2 regions of the Streptomyces sp. NPDC059861 genome follow, and region 2 is predicted to be linked to the other one. Evidence: riboswitches for the same ligand, from Rfam matches in the RefSeq annotation. Region 2 holds a riboswitch; the other holds the start of a gene.
The links. Region 2 has a riboswitch for S-adenosylmethionine ahead of thrC (threonine synthase). Riboswitches for the same ligand answer to the same signal wherever they lie in the genome.
Positions count from the first base shown of each region.

Region 1: it holds a riboswitch for S-adenosylmethionine, as region 2 does, so the genes downstream of both, ACFV6X_RS29610 (aminotransferase class V-fold PLP-dependent enzyme) here and thrC (threonine synthase) in region 2, are expected to answer to the same signal.

Region 1 covers NZ_JBHWJQ010000042.1:14,960-23,370, reverse strand. Annotated here, with positions in the region: gene ACFV6X_RS29645 (hypothetical protein) at 1-105, opposite strand, end outside; gene ACFV6X_RS29640 (NlpC/P60 family protein) at 139-1,161, opposite strand; gene ACFV6X_RS29635 (NlpC/P60 family protein) at 1,408-2,442, opposite strand; gene ACFV6X_RS29630 (NYN domain-containing protein) at 2,683-4,032, opposite strand; gene ACFV6X_RS29625 (hypothetical protein) at 4,068-4,307, opposite strand; gene ACFV6X_RS29620 (rhomboid family intramembrane serine protease) at 4,481-5,215, shown strand; gene ACFV6X_RS29615 (Lrp/AsnC ligand binding domain-containing protein) at 5,212-5,493, shown strand; gene ACFV6X_RS29610 (aminotransferase class V-fold PLP-dependent enzyme) at 5,586-6,947, opposite strand; SAM riboswitch class IV at 7,110-7,226, opposite strand; gene trpD (anthranilate phosphoribosyltransferase) at 7,311-8,375, opposite strand.
Region 2 covers NZ_JBHWJQ010000007.1:122,773-131,183, reverse strand. Annotated here, with positions in the region: gene ACFV6X_RS08730 (extracellular solute-binding protein) at 1-702, shown strand, start outside; gene ACFV6X_RS08725 (DUF3263 domain-containing protein) at 738-986, shown strand; gene otsB (trehalose-phosphatase) at 1,038-1,898, shown strand; gene ACFV6X_RS08715 (trehalose-6-phosphate synthase) at 1,921-3,321, opposite strand; gene ACFV6X_RS08710 (glucosyl-3-phosphoglycerate synthase) at 3,405-4,349, opposite strand; SAM riboswitch class I at 4,521-4,676, shown strand; gene thrC (threonine synthase) at 4,695-5,984, shown strand; gene ACFV6X_RS08700 (MoaD/ThiS family protein) at 6,066-6,341, shown strand; gene ACFV6X_RS08695 (cold-shock protein) at 6,795-6,998, shown strand; gene groL (chaperonin GroEL) at 7,317-8,411, shown strand, end outside.

The DNA of each region.
Region 1 (8,411 bases), on a different contig from region 2:
GCGGGCGGTGTCGGCGACGGGGCCGTGCCCGCAGCCGACCAGGGCGACGAGCAGCAGACAGAGCGCCACCACCGAGGAACCCGACGCCCGCCTTCGACCTGCCACGTTCCCGATCGTACGGGGGCCGGCGGCGCCGGGTCAGACCCTGGTGACCCCCGAGACCGGCATCATGCCGACCGGGTCGTAGCGCACCGGCGCGCCCGGATAGGGGGCGTGGACGACCTGGCCGTTGCCCATGTACATCGCGACATGGCTGGCGTCGCCCCGGTAGGTGATCAGGTCGCCGGGCCGGGCCTCGGAGAGCGGGACCTGATGGCCGGCCACGCGCTGGGCCTGCGAGGTGCGCGGCAGCGCGATCCCGGCCTGGGCGTACGACCACTGCATCAGCCCGGAGCAGTCGAAGCCGCCCGGCCCTGACGCGCCCCAGACGTAGGGCCTGCCGAGCGCGGCACGGGCGGCGGCGACCGCGGCGGCGGCCCGGCCCGAGGCGGGGGCGGCCTCCCCGAGGTCGGGCATGGCGTAGCGGCCGGAGCGGGAGGCCCGGTCGTAGGCGGCGCGCTCACCTTCCGGGAGGGCGTTGAGGAGCTCACGGGCCGTGGCGAGCTTCCTCTCGACGGTGCGCTTGTGGGAGGCGACGGCCTTGCGGCTCTTCTCCAGTTCGCCGAGCTTCTCGGCGGCCCGGGTGCGCTCCTGGGTGAGGTCGCGCATGGCCTCCTGGAGCTCCCTCAGCTGCGCGGCCTGGTGGACGGTGATCCGGTCCAGGGCGGCGGCCTTGTCGAGGTAGTCCTCCGGGTCGTCGGAGAACAGCAGCGCGAGGGAGGGGTCGAGGCCGCCGGAGCGGTACTGGGCCCCGGCCAGCGAACCCAGCGCGTCCCGCATGGAGTTGATGCTCTCCTGCTGGCGGGCGATCCGGTCCTGTGCCCGGCCCACCTCCCCACGCAGCGCGTCGGCGCGCTCGTCGGCCTTGTTGTAGGCCTCGGTGGCCTTCTCCGCCTCCGCGTAGAGGCGGTCCACCTCGGAGCGCGTGTCGTCGTGCGGAACGGCGTGCGCCGGGACGGCGGCGAAGGCGGCCGCGGCGGCGGACAGCACGCCGACGGCGAGACGGGCCACGCAGGCGCCCCGGTCGGACCCGGACGGTGCAAGGCGGCGATGGGACCCCACGGGAAGCCGCGCTCCTTCCACTGGCGGACAGGAAAATCCCCCGACCCCGGGCGGCGGCCCGGTGGTGGGGGAAACGCGGCAGACAGTAGCCCCGCCGTGGGGCAGCGGCCAAAGGCCTCGGCGGGCACACAACGTGACACCCCGCCGCTGACGCAGGTCACCGGCGGGGTGTGGGGTCACAGCCCGTTCCCGTAATTCGCCCGAACGGGCGGTACGGAGTCCTGATCTCGAAGGGGCCGGGAGGCCTCAGATCCGGACGCCGAACTGGTACGGCATGTTGTTGATCGACTCGTAGCGCACGACGGTGCCGCTGCGCGGGGCGTGCAGTACCTGGCCGTTGCCGGCGTAGAAGCCGACGTGGTGCAGGTCGCCGTAGAAGATCACAAGGTCGCCGACCTGGAGGTCGCTCTGCGAGTAGATCCGGGTGCCGGCGTTGGCCTGCGCCTGCGAGGTACGCGGGATACCGATACCGGCCTGGGCGAAGGCCCAGGAGGTCAGGCCCGAGCAGTCGAACGAGGACGGGCCGGAGGCGCCGTAGACGTAGGGCGAGCCGATCACGCTCTGGGCGGCGGCGTAGGCCGAGGACGCGCGGCCGGTGGCGGGGGCGCCCGAGCCACCGAGGGCGGTGCGCTCGCTGGCCCGGCTGGCCCGGTCCTCCTCGGCCGCCAGGGCCGCCTTCTCGGCGGCGGTGAGGGAGTTGAGCAGCTTCTGCGCCTCGGCGAGCTTGCCCTGCACCTGGCTCTTCTTCTTGCCCAGCTCGCTGCGGGTGGTGGCGAGGTCCTTGAGCTTGTCCGAGGCCTCGGCGCGGTCCTGGGCGAGTACGCGCTGCTTTTCCTGGATCTTCTTCAGCGACTCGACCTGCTGGGCGCTCAACTGGTCGAGGGTGGAGGCCTTGTCGAGGTAGTCGTCCGGGTCGGCGGAGAGGAACAGCTGCAGGGAGGGGTCGATGCCGCCCGAGCGGTACTGGGCGCTGGCCATCGAACCCAGGCCGTCACGCAGCTCGTTGACCTCTTCCTGGCCACGGGCGACGTTGTCCTGGATCGTGGAGATCTCCTTCTGGAGCTTCTCCTGCTTCTCCTTGGCGCCGTTGTACTTCTCGGTGGCCTGCTCGGCCTCCTCGTAGAGCTTGTCGACCTTGGCCTTGACCTCGTCCTTGCTCGGCTTCTCGCTCGGCGCGGCGTTGGCGGCCTGCGAGCTGAGGGCGACGGCAGCGGCGGCTGCGGTGGTCAGCACGGTCACACGGGTGCGACTCGGCTGCTTGGGTCGACGGTGGGACGCCACGGGGGCAATCTCCTTCTTGTGAGTGATCACCCGATCGGAGGTTCGAGGCCAGACCCTAGTGACCCAGCTGTGATCAGATCAAATCCTCACATGAAAAATCTCGGTGACCGAGCGCATCCTTTACCTACAACTCACGTGCAGTGATGCATGTTGACGCTACGTTGCGTGACGGTCCCATCAATTCGGGCATTCCCGGGGCACATTGGGCGGTTGGGACTTAGGTTGCGCAAGGGGCGCGTCTCAGCTGCGCGAGAGCCGCTTCAACAGTACCGCCGACGCCACCGGCCGCGCCCCGGCCCGGGCCACCCCGTCGGCCACCTCACGGTCGGTCGAGACGACGATGACCGGCCGCCCGGGCGGCTCGGCGCGCACCAGTTGGCGGATCAGCTCGTCGGCGGTGACGCCCGGCTTGGAGAACAGCACCCGCACGCCGCGCGGCGGCGCCAGCAGCACCGGCGCGGCCAGTTCGGCGCCGTCGAAGACACAGGTCACCTCGGCGCCGGACTGCGCGGCCAGCTGCGAGAGCTGCCCGAGCAGCCTCAGCCGCTGCTTCTCCAGGGGCATTTGGGGATAGCCGGTCTTGGTGACGTTGTAGCCGTCGACGACCAGATGGGCCTGCGGCAGCGCGAGGAGCTGGTCGAGGACCGCGGGGTCGCTGTCGGACAGCGCCCGCGCGGCGATGTCCTTCGGGGTCATTCGTCCCGGTTCGACCGCGTCCACGGTCTCGGCGGGGCGCACGGACACCGGCGGCAGCGCCAGTTCCCGCCGCAGCCCCTGCGCCGCGTCGAGCACGGTGTCCAGCAGCAGCCGCACCCGCATGTCCTCGACGCTGCGACCCTCGCGGGCGGCCCGCCGGGTGGCCTCCAGGGAGGCCTCGACCTCCCCCAGCCGCGCCTTCAGCCGCCGCGTCTCGCTCTCGGCGGCGGACACCTGGGCGTGCCCCTCGGCGCGTACGGCCTCCATCTCGCTCTGCACCTTGCGCAACGCCGCCTCGCCGCGCTTGACGTCGCTGAACGCGGCCCGCAGCTTGCGGTGAAGCGATTCGGCTTCCTTGCGGGCGCCGTCCAGCTCGGTGCGCAGCCGCTCGGTCTCGACGCGGGTGTGGTCGCGGGCGGCGGCGAGTTCGGCGCGCAGTCGCTCCAGTTCGGCGCGGCTCTCCTCGTCCGCGCGCTCGGCGTCGGCACGCTGGGCCTCCTCGCCGGCCGCCGCGACCAGCTTCACCCAACCGGTCGGGCGCAGCACGTAGGCGGCGGCCGCCACGTCCAGCGGGTCCGCGGCCGGGGGCGGCGAACCGGCGGCCAGGGCACCGGCCAGCTCGGGCTGGGTCTCGCGGAACTTCTCCCCGATGCGCTGCCGGAACAGCGGGTCGGTCTCCAGCGCCGCGGCCATCGCGTTGCCGGCGAACTTGACCCGGCGATTCGGGGCGAACCGGGCGTACTGCCGCAGCTGTGCGGGCAGTTCGGCCATCGTCAGGCCGCCGAAACCGTCGGAGACGATCTGCACGACCTTCCGGCGCACGCCGTCGGGCAGCGGACGGTCGAGCACCTCAGCGGCGCCGTCGCCCGGCCCCCCGCCTGCGGTCTCCACCATCCGTCACCCCACTACCCCTTCGGGGCCGGTCCCTGTCAGGAGCCGGCGCCCGGCCTGTCCACGAGTTCCACCTGATCCACGGCATTGCACCACCGGCACCGCACCGACTCGATGGTCTCACTGACCACCTCGCGTTCCTCGACCTTCGGCGCACCGGCGAGATCGAGGTGGACGTACTCGACGACCTTCGAGGAGCGCGTCACGTCGAAGCGCGTCAGATTGCCGCAGAGGGTGCAGCGCCACCGCGTGGTGTCCGTCGGCAGGGGAACCGTCATCGTGGCTGTTCGCTTTCCTTCTAGTTTCGGTGATGCGTCGTTTCCGTGCTGCGCCAGATTCCCTGGAGCGTGTGGCTCGTAACCCTACGGCCTGGCGGGTCCTCGACGCCCGTCCGTCCCGGGCGGCGAGGCGGTCTGCACGGTTGCGTCCACTTACGTCATGCTCTGTGTCCATGATCAGCTTCTGGAGCACGGCGGGCCGCCGGACAGGCCCCCGACGGCAGGCGCCGGTGATGTACGCACTGATCGTCCTGTGCTGCCTGATCTTCCTGATCGGCCCCGCCTCGGGCCTGAATCCGGTGTACGGCCTGGGCGACGAGCTGCTCGCCGCGCAGCGGGCGTACTTCCGCCGCTGGGGGGTGGTACCCGCAGAACTGTTCGAGGGTTCCCCCCGGGCCGTCCTCACCCCGGCCACGGGCCTCTTCGTGCACGGCACCTGGGTGCATCTGCTCGGCAACATGCTCTTCCTCTACGTCTTCGGCGTGATGACCGAGGAACGGATGGGCCGCGTCGAGTTCACCCTCTTCTACCTCGGCTGCGGCTACCTCGCGCTGCTGGGGTACGCGGTGGCCAACGCCGACTCCGAGCAGTCCCTGGTCGGCGCGTCGGGAGCGATCTCGGCGGTCCTCGGCGCCTTTCTCTTCCTCTTCCCCCGGGCCCGGGTGACCAGCCTTCTGCCGTTCCTGTTCTTCCTGCCGCTGCGCTTCCCGGCCTGGGTGGTGCTGCCCTTCTGGGTGGCTCTCCAGTGGCTCGCGGCGGGCCAGGCCTCCAGCGGTCCCGGGGTGGCCTATCTGGCCCACCTGGTGGGCTTCGGCCTGGGCTTCGCCTACGCGTGGGCGCGATTCGGCCGTACGACTAGAGTGAAGCCCGCCCCTGCTCCGGCCCCCGAGGGAGAGAACCAGCCGTGATCACCGCGATCGTCCTGATCAAGACCAGCGTGGACCGGATCCCCGAGATCGCCGAGCAGATCGCCGCGCTGGACTCCGTCAGTGAGGTCTTCTCGGTCACCGGCACCTACGACCTGATCGCCATGGTCCGGGTGAAGCAGCACGAGAACCTCGCCGACGTCATTCCCGGCAGCATCAGCAAGATCGCCGGCGTGGAGGCGACGGACACCCACGTGGCGTTCCGTACGTACTCCCAGCACGACCTGGAGGCGGCGTTCGCGATCGGGCTGGACAGCTAGCCCCCGGACACCGCCCCTAGGCGTCGAGCCGCGCGGCGGTGATCCCGCCGGGATCACACGGCGGGATCACACGGCGGGATCACACGGCGGGATCACACGGCGGGGACGCAACGGCCTTCCACCGTGCGGTATTTCCACTTCGCGCCGTCTCGGACCAGTTCCCGCACCGCCCCGACGAACCGCTCGACATGCTCGTCCGGCGTCCCCGCGCCGAAGCTCACCCGGACGGCGTTCAGCGACTTCTCGCCGGGAGCCGCCTCGGGGGCACCGCACTCGCCCTGGGTCTGCGGGTCGCTGCCGAGCAGCGTACGGACGAGGGGGTGGGCACAGAAGAGCCCGTCGCGGACGCCGATGCCGTACTCGGCGGAGAGGGCGGCGGCGAGGTGCGAGCTGTTCCAGCCCTCGACGACGAAGGAGAGCACCCCGACGCGCGGGGCGTCGTCGCCGAACAGGGACAGGATCCGGACCTCGGACACCCCGGCGAGGCCGTCGCGGACCTTGCGGATCAGGCGCTGCTCCCGGGCGACCAGGGTGTCGTATCCGGCCTCGGTGAGGGCCTTGCAGGCCGACGCGACGGCGTAGGCGCCGATGACGTTCGGCGAGCCCCCCTCGTGCCGGGCGGCGCTGTCGTGCCACTCCACGTCGACGCCGCCGTCGGCACGCCGGGCGACCGTGCGGCTGGCACCGCCGCCCGCGAGGTACGGCTCGGCCTCGCGCAGCCAGTCGGCCCGGCCGGCCAGCACGCCGGAGCCGAACGGGGCGTACAGCTTGTGCCCGGAGAAGGCCACCCAGTCGACGTCCAGCTCCCGCACGGAGACCGGGTGGTGCGGCGCGAGCTGGGCGGCGTCCAGCACGATCCGGGCGCCGTGCGCGTGCGCGGCCGCGGCGAGCTCCCGTACGGGCCACAGTTCGCCGGTGACGTTGGAGGCGCCGGTGACGCAGACCAGGGCCGGGCCGCGGGACCCGCGCCCGGCCAGCGCGCGCTCCAGGGTCCGCACCGCCTGCTGCGGGGTGCGCGGGGCGTCGAGGTAGGTGACGTCGGCGTCCCGCCAGGGCAGCAGGGAGGCGTGGTGCTCGGTCTCGAAGACGAAGACCTGGCAGCCGGCGGGAAGGGCGCCGGCGAGCAGGTTGAGCGAGTCGGTGGTGGCCCGGGTGAAGATCACCTGGTCGTCGTCACGGCAGTCGAGGAACTCGGCGACGGTCCTGCGGGCGTTCTCGAAGAGGTCGGTGGACAACTGGGAGAGATAGCCGGCACCGCGGTGGACACTGCCGTAGTACGGCGCGTAGGCCGCCACGTCGTCCCAGACGCGCTGGAGGGCGGGGGCGCTGGCCGCGTAGTCGAGGGCGGCGTAGGTGACTTCGCCCCCGGTGACGAGCGGGACGGTCACGTCCCGGCCCAGAACGGGCAGCGGGGCACAAACGGACTGGCCGGCGGCAGCGGTGGAGACGGACATGGGTGTACTCCCGTAAGACAGACGGAGACCACCACGCGAGCGGCACGCTCGAGCGCGGAGGTGGAAGGAAAGAGGGGTGCGGAGGCGGGGCTCTGCGGCCCTATCGCATTCGCTGGCTCACGGAAGGCTCCCTCGACGACCAGGACCCCTGGTGACGCGAGGGGTCCGCGCTTGTCGTAGACCTTGCTGCCTACGACCTGGTCCTCACCCGGGGCACCCCGCCACGGACGGAGGGTTGCCGGACAGCCGGCCGGGGCCTTTCAGCTGTCGCTCATGACCTGGTACAGCATCCTGCCACATGATCTTCGGCTCGCAAGGCGCGGTCCAGAATCCGGACCGCGCCCCGCGTCACCGCACGCGGCCTCAGGCGTTGCTCGCCGCCACCCAGCGGTCCAGCACCCGCCTGGCGGCACCCGAGTCGATCGCCTGCGCCGCCCTCGCCATCCCGGCGCCGATCTGCTCGGCCAGCGGCCCGTCGCCGGGCTCCAGCGCCACCAGCGCCGCCGCCGCGTTCAGCAGCACGGCGTCCCGTACGGGGCCCGGCTCGCCGTCCAGCAGGCGCCGGGCGACCTCGGCGTTGTACGAGGCGTCCGCGCCGCGCAGCGCCTGAACCGGCACCAGGTCGATGCCGACCTCGCGCGGGTCGAAGGACTCCTCGGTCACCTTGCCGTCGCGGACCACCCACACCCGCGACGTCGACGTGGTCGTCAGCTCGTCCAGGCCGTCGTCGCCGCGGAAGACCAGCGAGGAGTTGCCGCGCCCGGCGAAGACACCGGCGACGATCGGCGCCATCCGGAGGTCCGCGACACCCACCGCCTGCGCCTTGACCTTCGCCGGGTTGGTCAGCGGGCCCAGGAAGTTGAACGTCGTCCGGATGCCCAACTGGCCTCGCGCCGCCGCCACATGACGCAGTGCCGGGTGGAACTTCACCGCGAAGCAGAAGGTGATCCCCGCCTCCTCGGCGACCTCGGCGACCCGCCGCGGTGTCAGTTGCAGATTGACGCCCAGCTTCTCCAGCACGTCGGAGGCTCCGGAGGCGGAGGACGCGGCCCGGTTGCCGTGCTTGACGACCTTCGCGCCCGTACCGGCGATGACGATCGCCGACATGGTGGAGATGTTCACCGTCTTCGCGCCGTCGCCGCCGGTCCCGACGATGTCGACCGTCTCGCCCGGCACCTCGATGACGTTCGCGTGCTCGTACATCGTGCGCACGAGCCCGCTGATCTCCTCGACGGTCTCGCCCTTGGCCCGCAGCGCCACCGCGAAGCCGGCGATCTGCGCGTCCGTCGCCTCGCCCCGCATGATCAGGTCCATCGCCCAGGCGGTGTCGTCGGCGCTCAGGTCACGGCCGTCCAGCAGGCCGTTCAGCAGGGCGGGCCAGGAGCGGCCCGCCGCGGTGTCGCCTCCAGCGGGGGTCACAGCGCTCATAAGCCGCTCCTGGTCCAGTCCCGTCGTACGGGACAC
Region 2 (8,411 bases):
CTGCCGCTCGGCTCGGAGGAGGCGCAGGCCGAGACCATGCTGTGGCTGCTCAGCGGGGGCGGCGGCTACACCGACCCGGTCGGCAGGTACACCATCGACTCCGCGGAGAACGTCGCGACCTTCACCTGGCTGCGCGACGAACTGGTCGGCGAGCAGCTCACCGGGCCGGTCGCCCCGGGCAAGCTCGACCGGGCCGACGCCTTCGCCGCCTTCGCCAAGGGCGAGGTCGGCATGCTGAACGGCCATCCCTCGCTGATGAAGATGGCCGAGAAGCACGGCGTGAGGTACGGCATGGTGCCGCTGCCCGGCGTGGAAGGCGAGTCCAAGGCCACCATGGGCGTCGCCGACTGGATGCTCGCCTTCAAGCAGAACGGCCACAAGGAACAGGTCGGCGAGTTCCTCGACTTCGTCTACAGCGAGCGGAACGTCCTCGACTTCTCCCGCGAGTACGACCTGCTGCCGGTCACCAACCCCGCCTCCGAGGCGATGAGCGGCGCGGCGCAGGACCGGGACCTCAAGCCCTTCCTGGACGAACTCGCCCTTGCCGAGATCTACCCCGTGGGCAAGACGTCCTGGGCGTCGATCAGCGCGGAGGTCAAGAAGCGGATCGGCTCCGCCGTGGCTCCGGGCGGGAGCCCGGCGGCGATCCTGGGCCAGCTGCAGTCGACGGCCACGACGGCGGAGAGCTCGGCGGCGGGGTAGCGCCGTTGTCGGTGGGGGCGGCTACCGTGCGGAGCATGGACCGGGAGCAGCTCGCGCGACGGGAACAGGACATCCTCGCCCTGGAGCGCCGTGGCTTCCCGGGCCCCGGCGCCAAGGAGCGCGCGATACGCGAGGAGCTGGGCCTGGCCCCCGTCCGCTACTACCAGCTGCTCAACGCCCTGCTCGACGACCCCCGCGCGCTGGCGCACGACCCGGTGACGGTCAACCGGCTGCGGCGGATACGGGAGCGACGCCGTGCGGAGCGCCAGGCCGACGGCGCCTAGGGCCGCCCGGCGTGCACCGCCGGGCGGGCACCGGGTCGATAAGGTCGCCGTATGGGCAGCCACGAGACCGAAACCGGCAAGACTCTCCCGACGCCCGCCACCTCCGCCGGGCGGGCCGGGCTCGACGCGATCCTCGCGCGGCCCGGCAAGGCGGTGATCGCGCTCGACTTCGACGGGACCCTCGCCCCGATCGTGCCCGACCCCGAGCAGGCCCGAGCCCACCCGGACGCCGTACCGGCGCTCGCCGCCCTCGCCCCGAAGGTGGCCGCCGTCGCGGTGGTCACCGGCCGCCCGGCCGACGTCGCCGTACGCCACGGCGGCTTCGCGGGCGTCCCCGGCCTGGAGCACCTCGTCGTCCTCGGCCACTACGGGGCCGAGCGCTGGGACGCGGTCAGCGGCGAGGTCAGCGCCCCCGCCCCGCACCCCGGCGTCGCCGCCGTCCGTGAGGAACTGCCCGGACTGCTCGACCGCTCCGGCGCCGGGCCGGGCACGTGGACCGAGGACAAGGGCCGCGCGATCGCCGTCCACACCCGCCGTGCCGGGGACCCGCAGGCCGCGTTCGAGGCCCTGCGCACCCCCCTGACGGACCTCGCCACCCGGCACGGCCTGATCGTCGAGCCCGGCCGCCTGGTCCTCGAACTGCGCCCGCCCGGCATGGACAAGGGCGTGGCCCTGCTCGACTACGTCCGGGAGCTGGGCGCCGAGTCCGTCCTCTATGCCGGCGACGACCTCGGCGACCTCCCCGCCTACGCGGCGGTCGGCACGCTCCGCTCCGACGGCACCCCCGGCCTGCTGGTGTGCAGCGGCAGCGACGAGGTGACCGAACTGCGGGAGCGCGCCGACCTGGTGGTCGCGGGCCCGGAGGGCGTCGTGGAACTGCTCGCGGGACTCGCGGCCCATCTGAAGACGTGACCGCGCCCTGAGGCCCGCGGGGTCAGTCCGTCGGCCGGTCCCGCAGGGCGTGGAGCTGGTCGAGGAACCACTGGGACGGGGGCAGCGCCGTGGCGGTCGCCGCGAGCCGCTTGGCCCGTTCGGTGCGTTCGGCGGGGCGCATCGTCAGGGCCTCGTGGAGCGCTTCGGCCGTGCCGGTGACGTCGTACGGGTTCACCCCGATCGCGTCCTCGCGCAGCTCCTCGTAGGCCCCCGCCTCCCGGGACAGGACCAGCGCGCACCCCTCGTCGGAGACGACGGGCACCTCCTTGGCGACCAGGTTCATGCCGTCGCGGATCGGGTTCACCAGTGCCACGTCCGCGAGCCGGTAGGCGGCCAGCGAGCGGGCGAAGTCGTCCTTCACGTGCAGCACGACCGGCGTCCAGCCCGGCGTCCCGTACCGCTCGTTGATCTCCTCGGCCACCCGCTGCACCTCGGCCGTGTAGTCGCGGTACACGGCGAGGTCCTGCCGCGAGGGGTAGGCGAAGGCGACGTGCACCACCCGTTCGCGCCACTCGGGGCGGTCGTCGAGGAGCTGCCGGTAGGCCAGCAGCCCGCGCACGATGTTCTTGGACAGCTCCGTCCGGTCGACACGGACGATTGTCTTCCGGCCCTCGCCGACCTCCGTGCGCAGTGCGGTCATCCGTTCCTCGACGTCCGGCTCGTGCGACCGCTGCCGCAGGAAGTCGGCGTCGGCCCCGAGCCCGTGCACGCCGACCCGGGTCTCGCCGAGCCCGTCGGCGAACGCCTCGCAGCACGCCGTGAAGGCGTCCGCCCACCGCCGGGTGAGGAAGCCGAGCCGGTCCGCGCCCAGCATGCCCCGCAGCACCTGCCCGGCGATGTCGTCCGGCAGCAACCGGAAGTACTCCGGCGGCGCCCACGGCGTGTGCGAGAAGTGGCTGATCCGCACGTCCGGCCGCAGCTCGCGCAGCATTCCCGGCACCAGCGTCAGGTGGTAGTCCTGCACCAGCACCGCCGCACCCTCGGCGGCCTCCTGGGCCAGCGCCTCGGCGAACGAGCGGTTGTAGGCCTCGTACGACGCCCACTGCCGCCGGAACTCCGCGTCGAAGACCGGCTCCAGCGGCGTCTGGTACAGCATGTGGTGCACGAACCACAGCACGGAGTTGGCGACGCCGTTGTACGCGTCGGCGTGCACGTCGGCCGCGATGTCCAGCATCCGCACGCCGGACTCCCCGACGCCGCGCCGCACCGCCTCGCGGTCGCCGTCGCCGAGGGCGGAGCACACCCACAGCGCGCCGGCGTCCGGGCCGATCGCGGAGAGGCCGGAGACGAGCCCGCCGCCACCACGTCTGGCGTGCAGCGAGCCGTCGTCACGCACCTCGTACGAGACCGGGCCCCGGTTGGAGGCGACCAGTACCTGCGCAGGACCGTACGTCGAAGCCATACGCCTCAACCTAGCCCTCTCCTGATCCGCTCAAACGTACGGTTCGAGCCCGAAACGGGACCGTATACAGCCGTATCCCACGGTCAGGCCACCTTCCGGGCCGCGTACTCCGCGATCTCCACCATCGGCGGCCGCTCCTCCGTGTCCACGGAGTACGTCCGCGGCTCGAACCCGTCCTCCACCCGCTCGAACTGGGTGAGGCAGGGGCGGACGAGCTGGCCGCGGGCCAGCCGCAGCTGGGCCGTGCGGTAGATCGCCGCCGCCATCCGGCCCAGCGCCTGTCCGTCCTGGTGCCGGTGCTTGCGCACTCCGACGTCCACCTGGGCGAGGGCGTCGAGCCCGACCAGATGCAAGGAGTCCACCAGCATGCCCAGCTCCACGCCGTACCCGACCGGGAACGGCAGTTGCTCCAGCAGCGAGCGCCGGGCCGCGTACTCGCCGCCGAGCGGCTGGACGAAGCCGGCCAGCTGCGGCCAGTGCAGGTTCAGCAGCGGGCGGGCCATCAGCTCGGTCACCCGGCCGCCCTGCCCGGCCGCGTTGCCCAGGGGACGGTCGTACATCCCCTTCACGAGGGCGATGTCGGGGTCGGTGAGCAGCGGGCCGACGATGCCCGTGACGAAGTCCGAGGAGAACTCCCTCAGGTCCGCGTCGATGAAGCAGACGATGTCGCCGCGGGTGACGAGCAGGGAGCGCCACAGCACCTCGCCCTTGCCGGGGACGGGCGGGATGCGCGCGAGTATCGCGTCGCGGTGCGCCACCCGGGCGCCCGCAGCGGCGGCCACCTCGGAGGTGCGGTCGGTCGAGCCGGAGTCGACCACGACGATCTCGTCGACCAGCGGGACCTGTTCCATGAGGTCGTGCCGGATCGCGGCGACGATGTCGCCGACGGTCTCCTCCTCGTTGAGCGCGGGCAGCACGACACTGATCGACTGGCCCGTGCCGCGCTTCGCGGCCAGGATCTTGTGGAGCGGACGGTCGGCCAGCGACCAGGAGCGGGTGCTCAGCCAGCGCTCGACTTCCTCCAGCACAGTCCGGTGCTCCTCTGCGTTCTCTCGGCGAGCGGACGTTTTCTGTGATCCATCTCGCGGTTCGGACGACTATCTCAACTGTCCTGGCCTTCGGTTACAGTCTTGAACAACGCTGGTGACCATCGCATGTCGGGGGTCGTCGGCTCTCACCACCGCACAACAACCACATACAGCTCATCCAGAGGGGCAGAGGGAAACGGCCCGTTGAAGCCCCGGCAACCCTCCAGTCGGTTCTCGTAGATCGTTCTCGATCGTTCCGCGAGGCTCCCGGCTAGGGAAGGTGCCAATTCCGTCTCACGGCGAGATGCGTCGTGAGGAAGATGAGGAGAAAGGGCCTCGCCTCACATGGCTGTGCAGACTGTCGAAAGCAGCACCAGCAACCCCACCGTCGACCTCGGTCCCGCCGCGGCGCTGTCCTGCCGCGAATGCGGCCACCGTGTTCCGCTCGGCCCGGTCTTCGCCTGCGAGGAGTGTTTCGGCCCGCTGGAGATCGCATACGACTTCTCCGCGTACGACGCCGAGGAGCTCCGCAAGCGCATCGAGGCGGGCCCGGCGAACATCTGGCGTTACGCGCCGCTGCTGCCCGTCCCGGCCGACGTGGCCGGCAAGCCGAACCTGAACCCCGGCTGGACCGAGCTGGTCCAGGCCGACCGCCTCGCCGGTGAACTCGGCGTCGAGCCCGGCAAGCTGTTCGTCAAGGACGACTCCGGCAACCCGACCCACTCCTTCAAGGACCGGGTGGTCGCCCAGGCACTGGAGGCCGCGCGGGCCTTCGGTTTCACCACCCTCTCCTGCTCGTCCACCGGCAACCTCGCGGGCGCCGTGGGCGCCGCCGCCGCCCGGGCCGGCTTCCGCTCCTGCGTGTTCATCCCGCACGACCTGGAGCAGGGCAAGGTCGTCATGGCCGCGGTCTACGGCGGCGAACTCGTCGGCATCGAGGGCAACTACGACGACGTGAACCGTTTCTGCTCCGAGCTGATCGGCGACCCGGCCGGCGAGGGCTGGGGTTTCGTCAACGTCAACCTGCGGCCGTACTACGCGGAGGGGTCCAAGACCCTGGCGTACGAGATCTGCGAGCAGCTCGGCTGGCGGCTGCCCGACCAGATCGTGGTGCCGATCGCCTCCGGCTCCCAGCTCACGAAGATCGACAAGGGACTGCAGGAGCTGATCGAGCTCGGGCTCGTCGAGGACCGGCCGTACAAGATCTTCGGGGCGCAGGCGGAAGGCTGCTCGCCGGTGTCGACCGCGTTCAAGTCGGGGCACGACGTCGTCCGGCCGCAGAAGCCGCACACCATCGCCAAGTCGCTGGCCATCGGTAACCCGGCCGACGGACCGTACGTGCTGGACATCGCGCGGCGCACCGGCGGCGCGGTGGAGGACGTGACGGACGAGCAGGTCGTGGACGCGATCAAGCTGCTCGCGCGGACCGAAGGGATCTTCGCCGAGACGGCGGGCGGGGTGACCGTCGGGGTCACGCGCAAGCTGGTCGAACTCGGTGTGCTGGACCCGTCGCTGACGACCGTCGTGCTGAACACCGGGGACGGCCTGAAGACGCTGGACGCGGTGGCGGGTACGGGTCTGACGGCCACCATCCGGCCCAGCCTGGAGTCGTTCCGCGAGGCTGGACTCGTCTGAACCGTCATGCTGCGGGCCGGTGGGGGCCGGCCGCGCAGTTCCCCCGTGCCCCAGGTCCGTCATTCCACCGGAGGTCTCAACGTGAGCGTCACCGTCCGCATCCCCACGATCCTGCGCACCTACACCGGCGGCCAGGCCGAGGTCCCCGCCGAGGGGGCGAACCTCGGTGAGGTGATCGCCGATCTGGAGAAGAACCACACCGGTATCGCCGCCCGGGTCCTGGACGACCAGGGCAAGCTGCGGCGTTTCGTCAACGTGTACGTCGACGACGACGACGTCCGCTTCGAGCAGGGCCTGGAGACGGCCACTCCGGACGGCGTCGGCGTGTCCATCATTCCGGCGGTCGCCGGCGGCTGAACGGCCCGCTGAAACCGCCCGCGCATTACCGTGAGTAACTCCGATTACTCAATGTTCATCGAACTGCCCCCTCCGTGAGAGAAGCGGAGGGGGCAATTCAGTGTGGTTGAGCGCGGTAGAGTTGGGGAACGCGTCGCGGCCCCACATGCCGGGCGCATATGAGTTCCGGCTCCGATGCGATGAGAAGTAGCCAAAGTGTGTGGCTCTTTTGCGTCTTTCATTCCTTTTATGGAGCCCGACTTGCCCTGAATCCGGGCGAATTCTCCGCAAATTACCGACCGTCGACGCCCAGATTTCTCGTCCGATTGACCTGTTGCAGACGGCAGTTGGACAGATACATTCAGCCGCGGTCGACGCGTTCCGGCGCACGCCCCTCAGCAAATGGCGGGCGAGGTCTGACCCGGATCCGCGAAGTGTGGATCTGTGCAAGGGCCAGTAATAGGGGAGTTAGGCATGGCTCAGGGCACCGTCAAGTGGTTCAACGCGGAGAAGGGGTACGGCTTCATCGCGGTCGACGGTGGTGCGGACGTCTTCGTCCACTACAGCGCGATCCAGATGGACGGCTACCGGACCCTCGAAGAGGGTCAGCGGGTCGAGTTCGAGATCTCGCAGGGCCAGAAGGGCCCGCAGGCCGACATGGTTCGTCTCACCGCTTAAGCGCGCGACCACCGTATGTGACATTTCTGTTCGAAGGGCCCGTGCCTCCCCGGAGGCGCGGGCCCTTCGGCGTGCGTGGCCGGGGCGTGTCCGCGGGCGGCGCAGACCTCGCCCGGATCCGGGGAGGCGCTTGCACTCGGCAGGGGCGAGTGCTAATCATTGGCGTTAGCACTCTGAAGGTGAGAGTGACAAAGAAGGACCGGGTCGGTGAGGCCGCAAGCCGTGTGGGGCAAGGAACCACGGGGCAGGCGAGCCGTCCGTCGCGGGCGCGGGCGCGGTCCGAAGGAATCACCCCCAGTCCTGGAGGGACCACTTCACATGGCCAAGATCATCGCGTTCGACGAGGAGGCGCGGCGCGGCCTCGAGCGCGGCATGAACCAGCTCGCGGACGCCGTGAAGGTGACGCTCGGCCCCAAGGGCCGCAACGTCGTCCTCGAGAAGAAGTGGGGCGCCCCCACGATCACCAACGATGGTGTCTCCATCGCCAAGGAGATCGAGCTCGAGGACCCGTACGAGAAGATCGGCGCCGAGCTGGTCAAGGAAGTCGCCAAGAAGACGGACGACGTCGCCGGCGACGGTACGACCACCGCCACCGTTCTCGCCCAGGCGCTGGTCCGCGAGGGCCTGCGCAACGTGGCCGCCGGTGCCAACCCGATGGCTCTGAAGCGCGGTATCGAGAAGGCCGTCGAGGCCGTCTCCGGTGCGCTGCTCGACCAGGCCAAGGAGGTCGAGACCAAGGAGCAGATCGCCTCCACGGCCTCCATCTCCGCCGCCGACACCCAGATCGGCGAGCTCATCGCCGAGGCGATGGACAAGGTCGGCAAGGAAGGCGTCATCACCGTCGAGGAGTCCCAGACTTTCGGTCTGGAGCTGGAGCTCACCGAGGGTATGCGCTTCGACAAGGGCTACATCTCGGCGTACTTCGCCACCGACATGGAGCGCATGGAGGCGGTGCTGGAGGACCCGTACATCCTCATCGCCAACTCCAAGGTCTCCAACGTCAAGGACCTGCTCCCGCTCCTGGAGAAGGTCATGCAGTCGGGCAAGCCGCTGCTGATCATCGCCGAGGACGTCGAGGGCGAGGCCCTGTCGACCCTGGTCGTCAACAAGATCCGTGGCACCTTCAAGTCCGTCGCCGTCAAGGCCCCGGGCTTCGGTGACCGCCGCAAGGCCATGCTCGGCGACATCGCCATCCTCACGGGCGGCGAGGTCATCTCCGAGGAGGTCGGCCTCAAGCTGGAGAACGCGACCCTGGACCTCCTGGGCCGCGCCCGCAAGGTCGTCATCACCAAGGACGAGACCACCATCGTCGACGGCGCCGGCTCCGCCGACCAGGTCGCCGGCCGGGTCAACCAGATCCGCGCCGAGATCGAGAACAGCGACTCGGACTACGACCGCGAGAAGCTCCAGGAG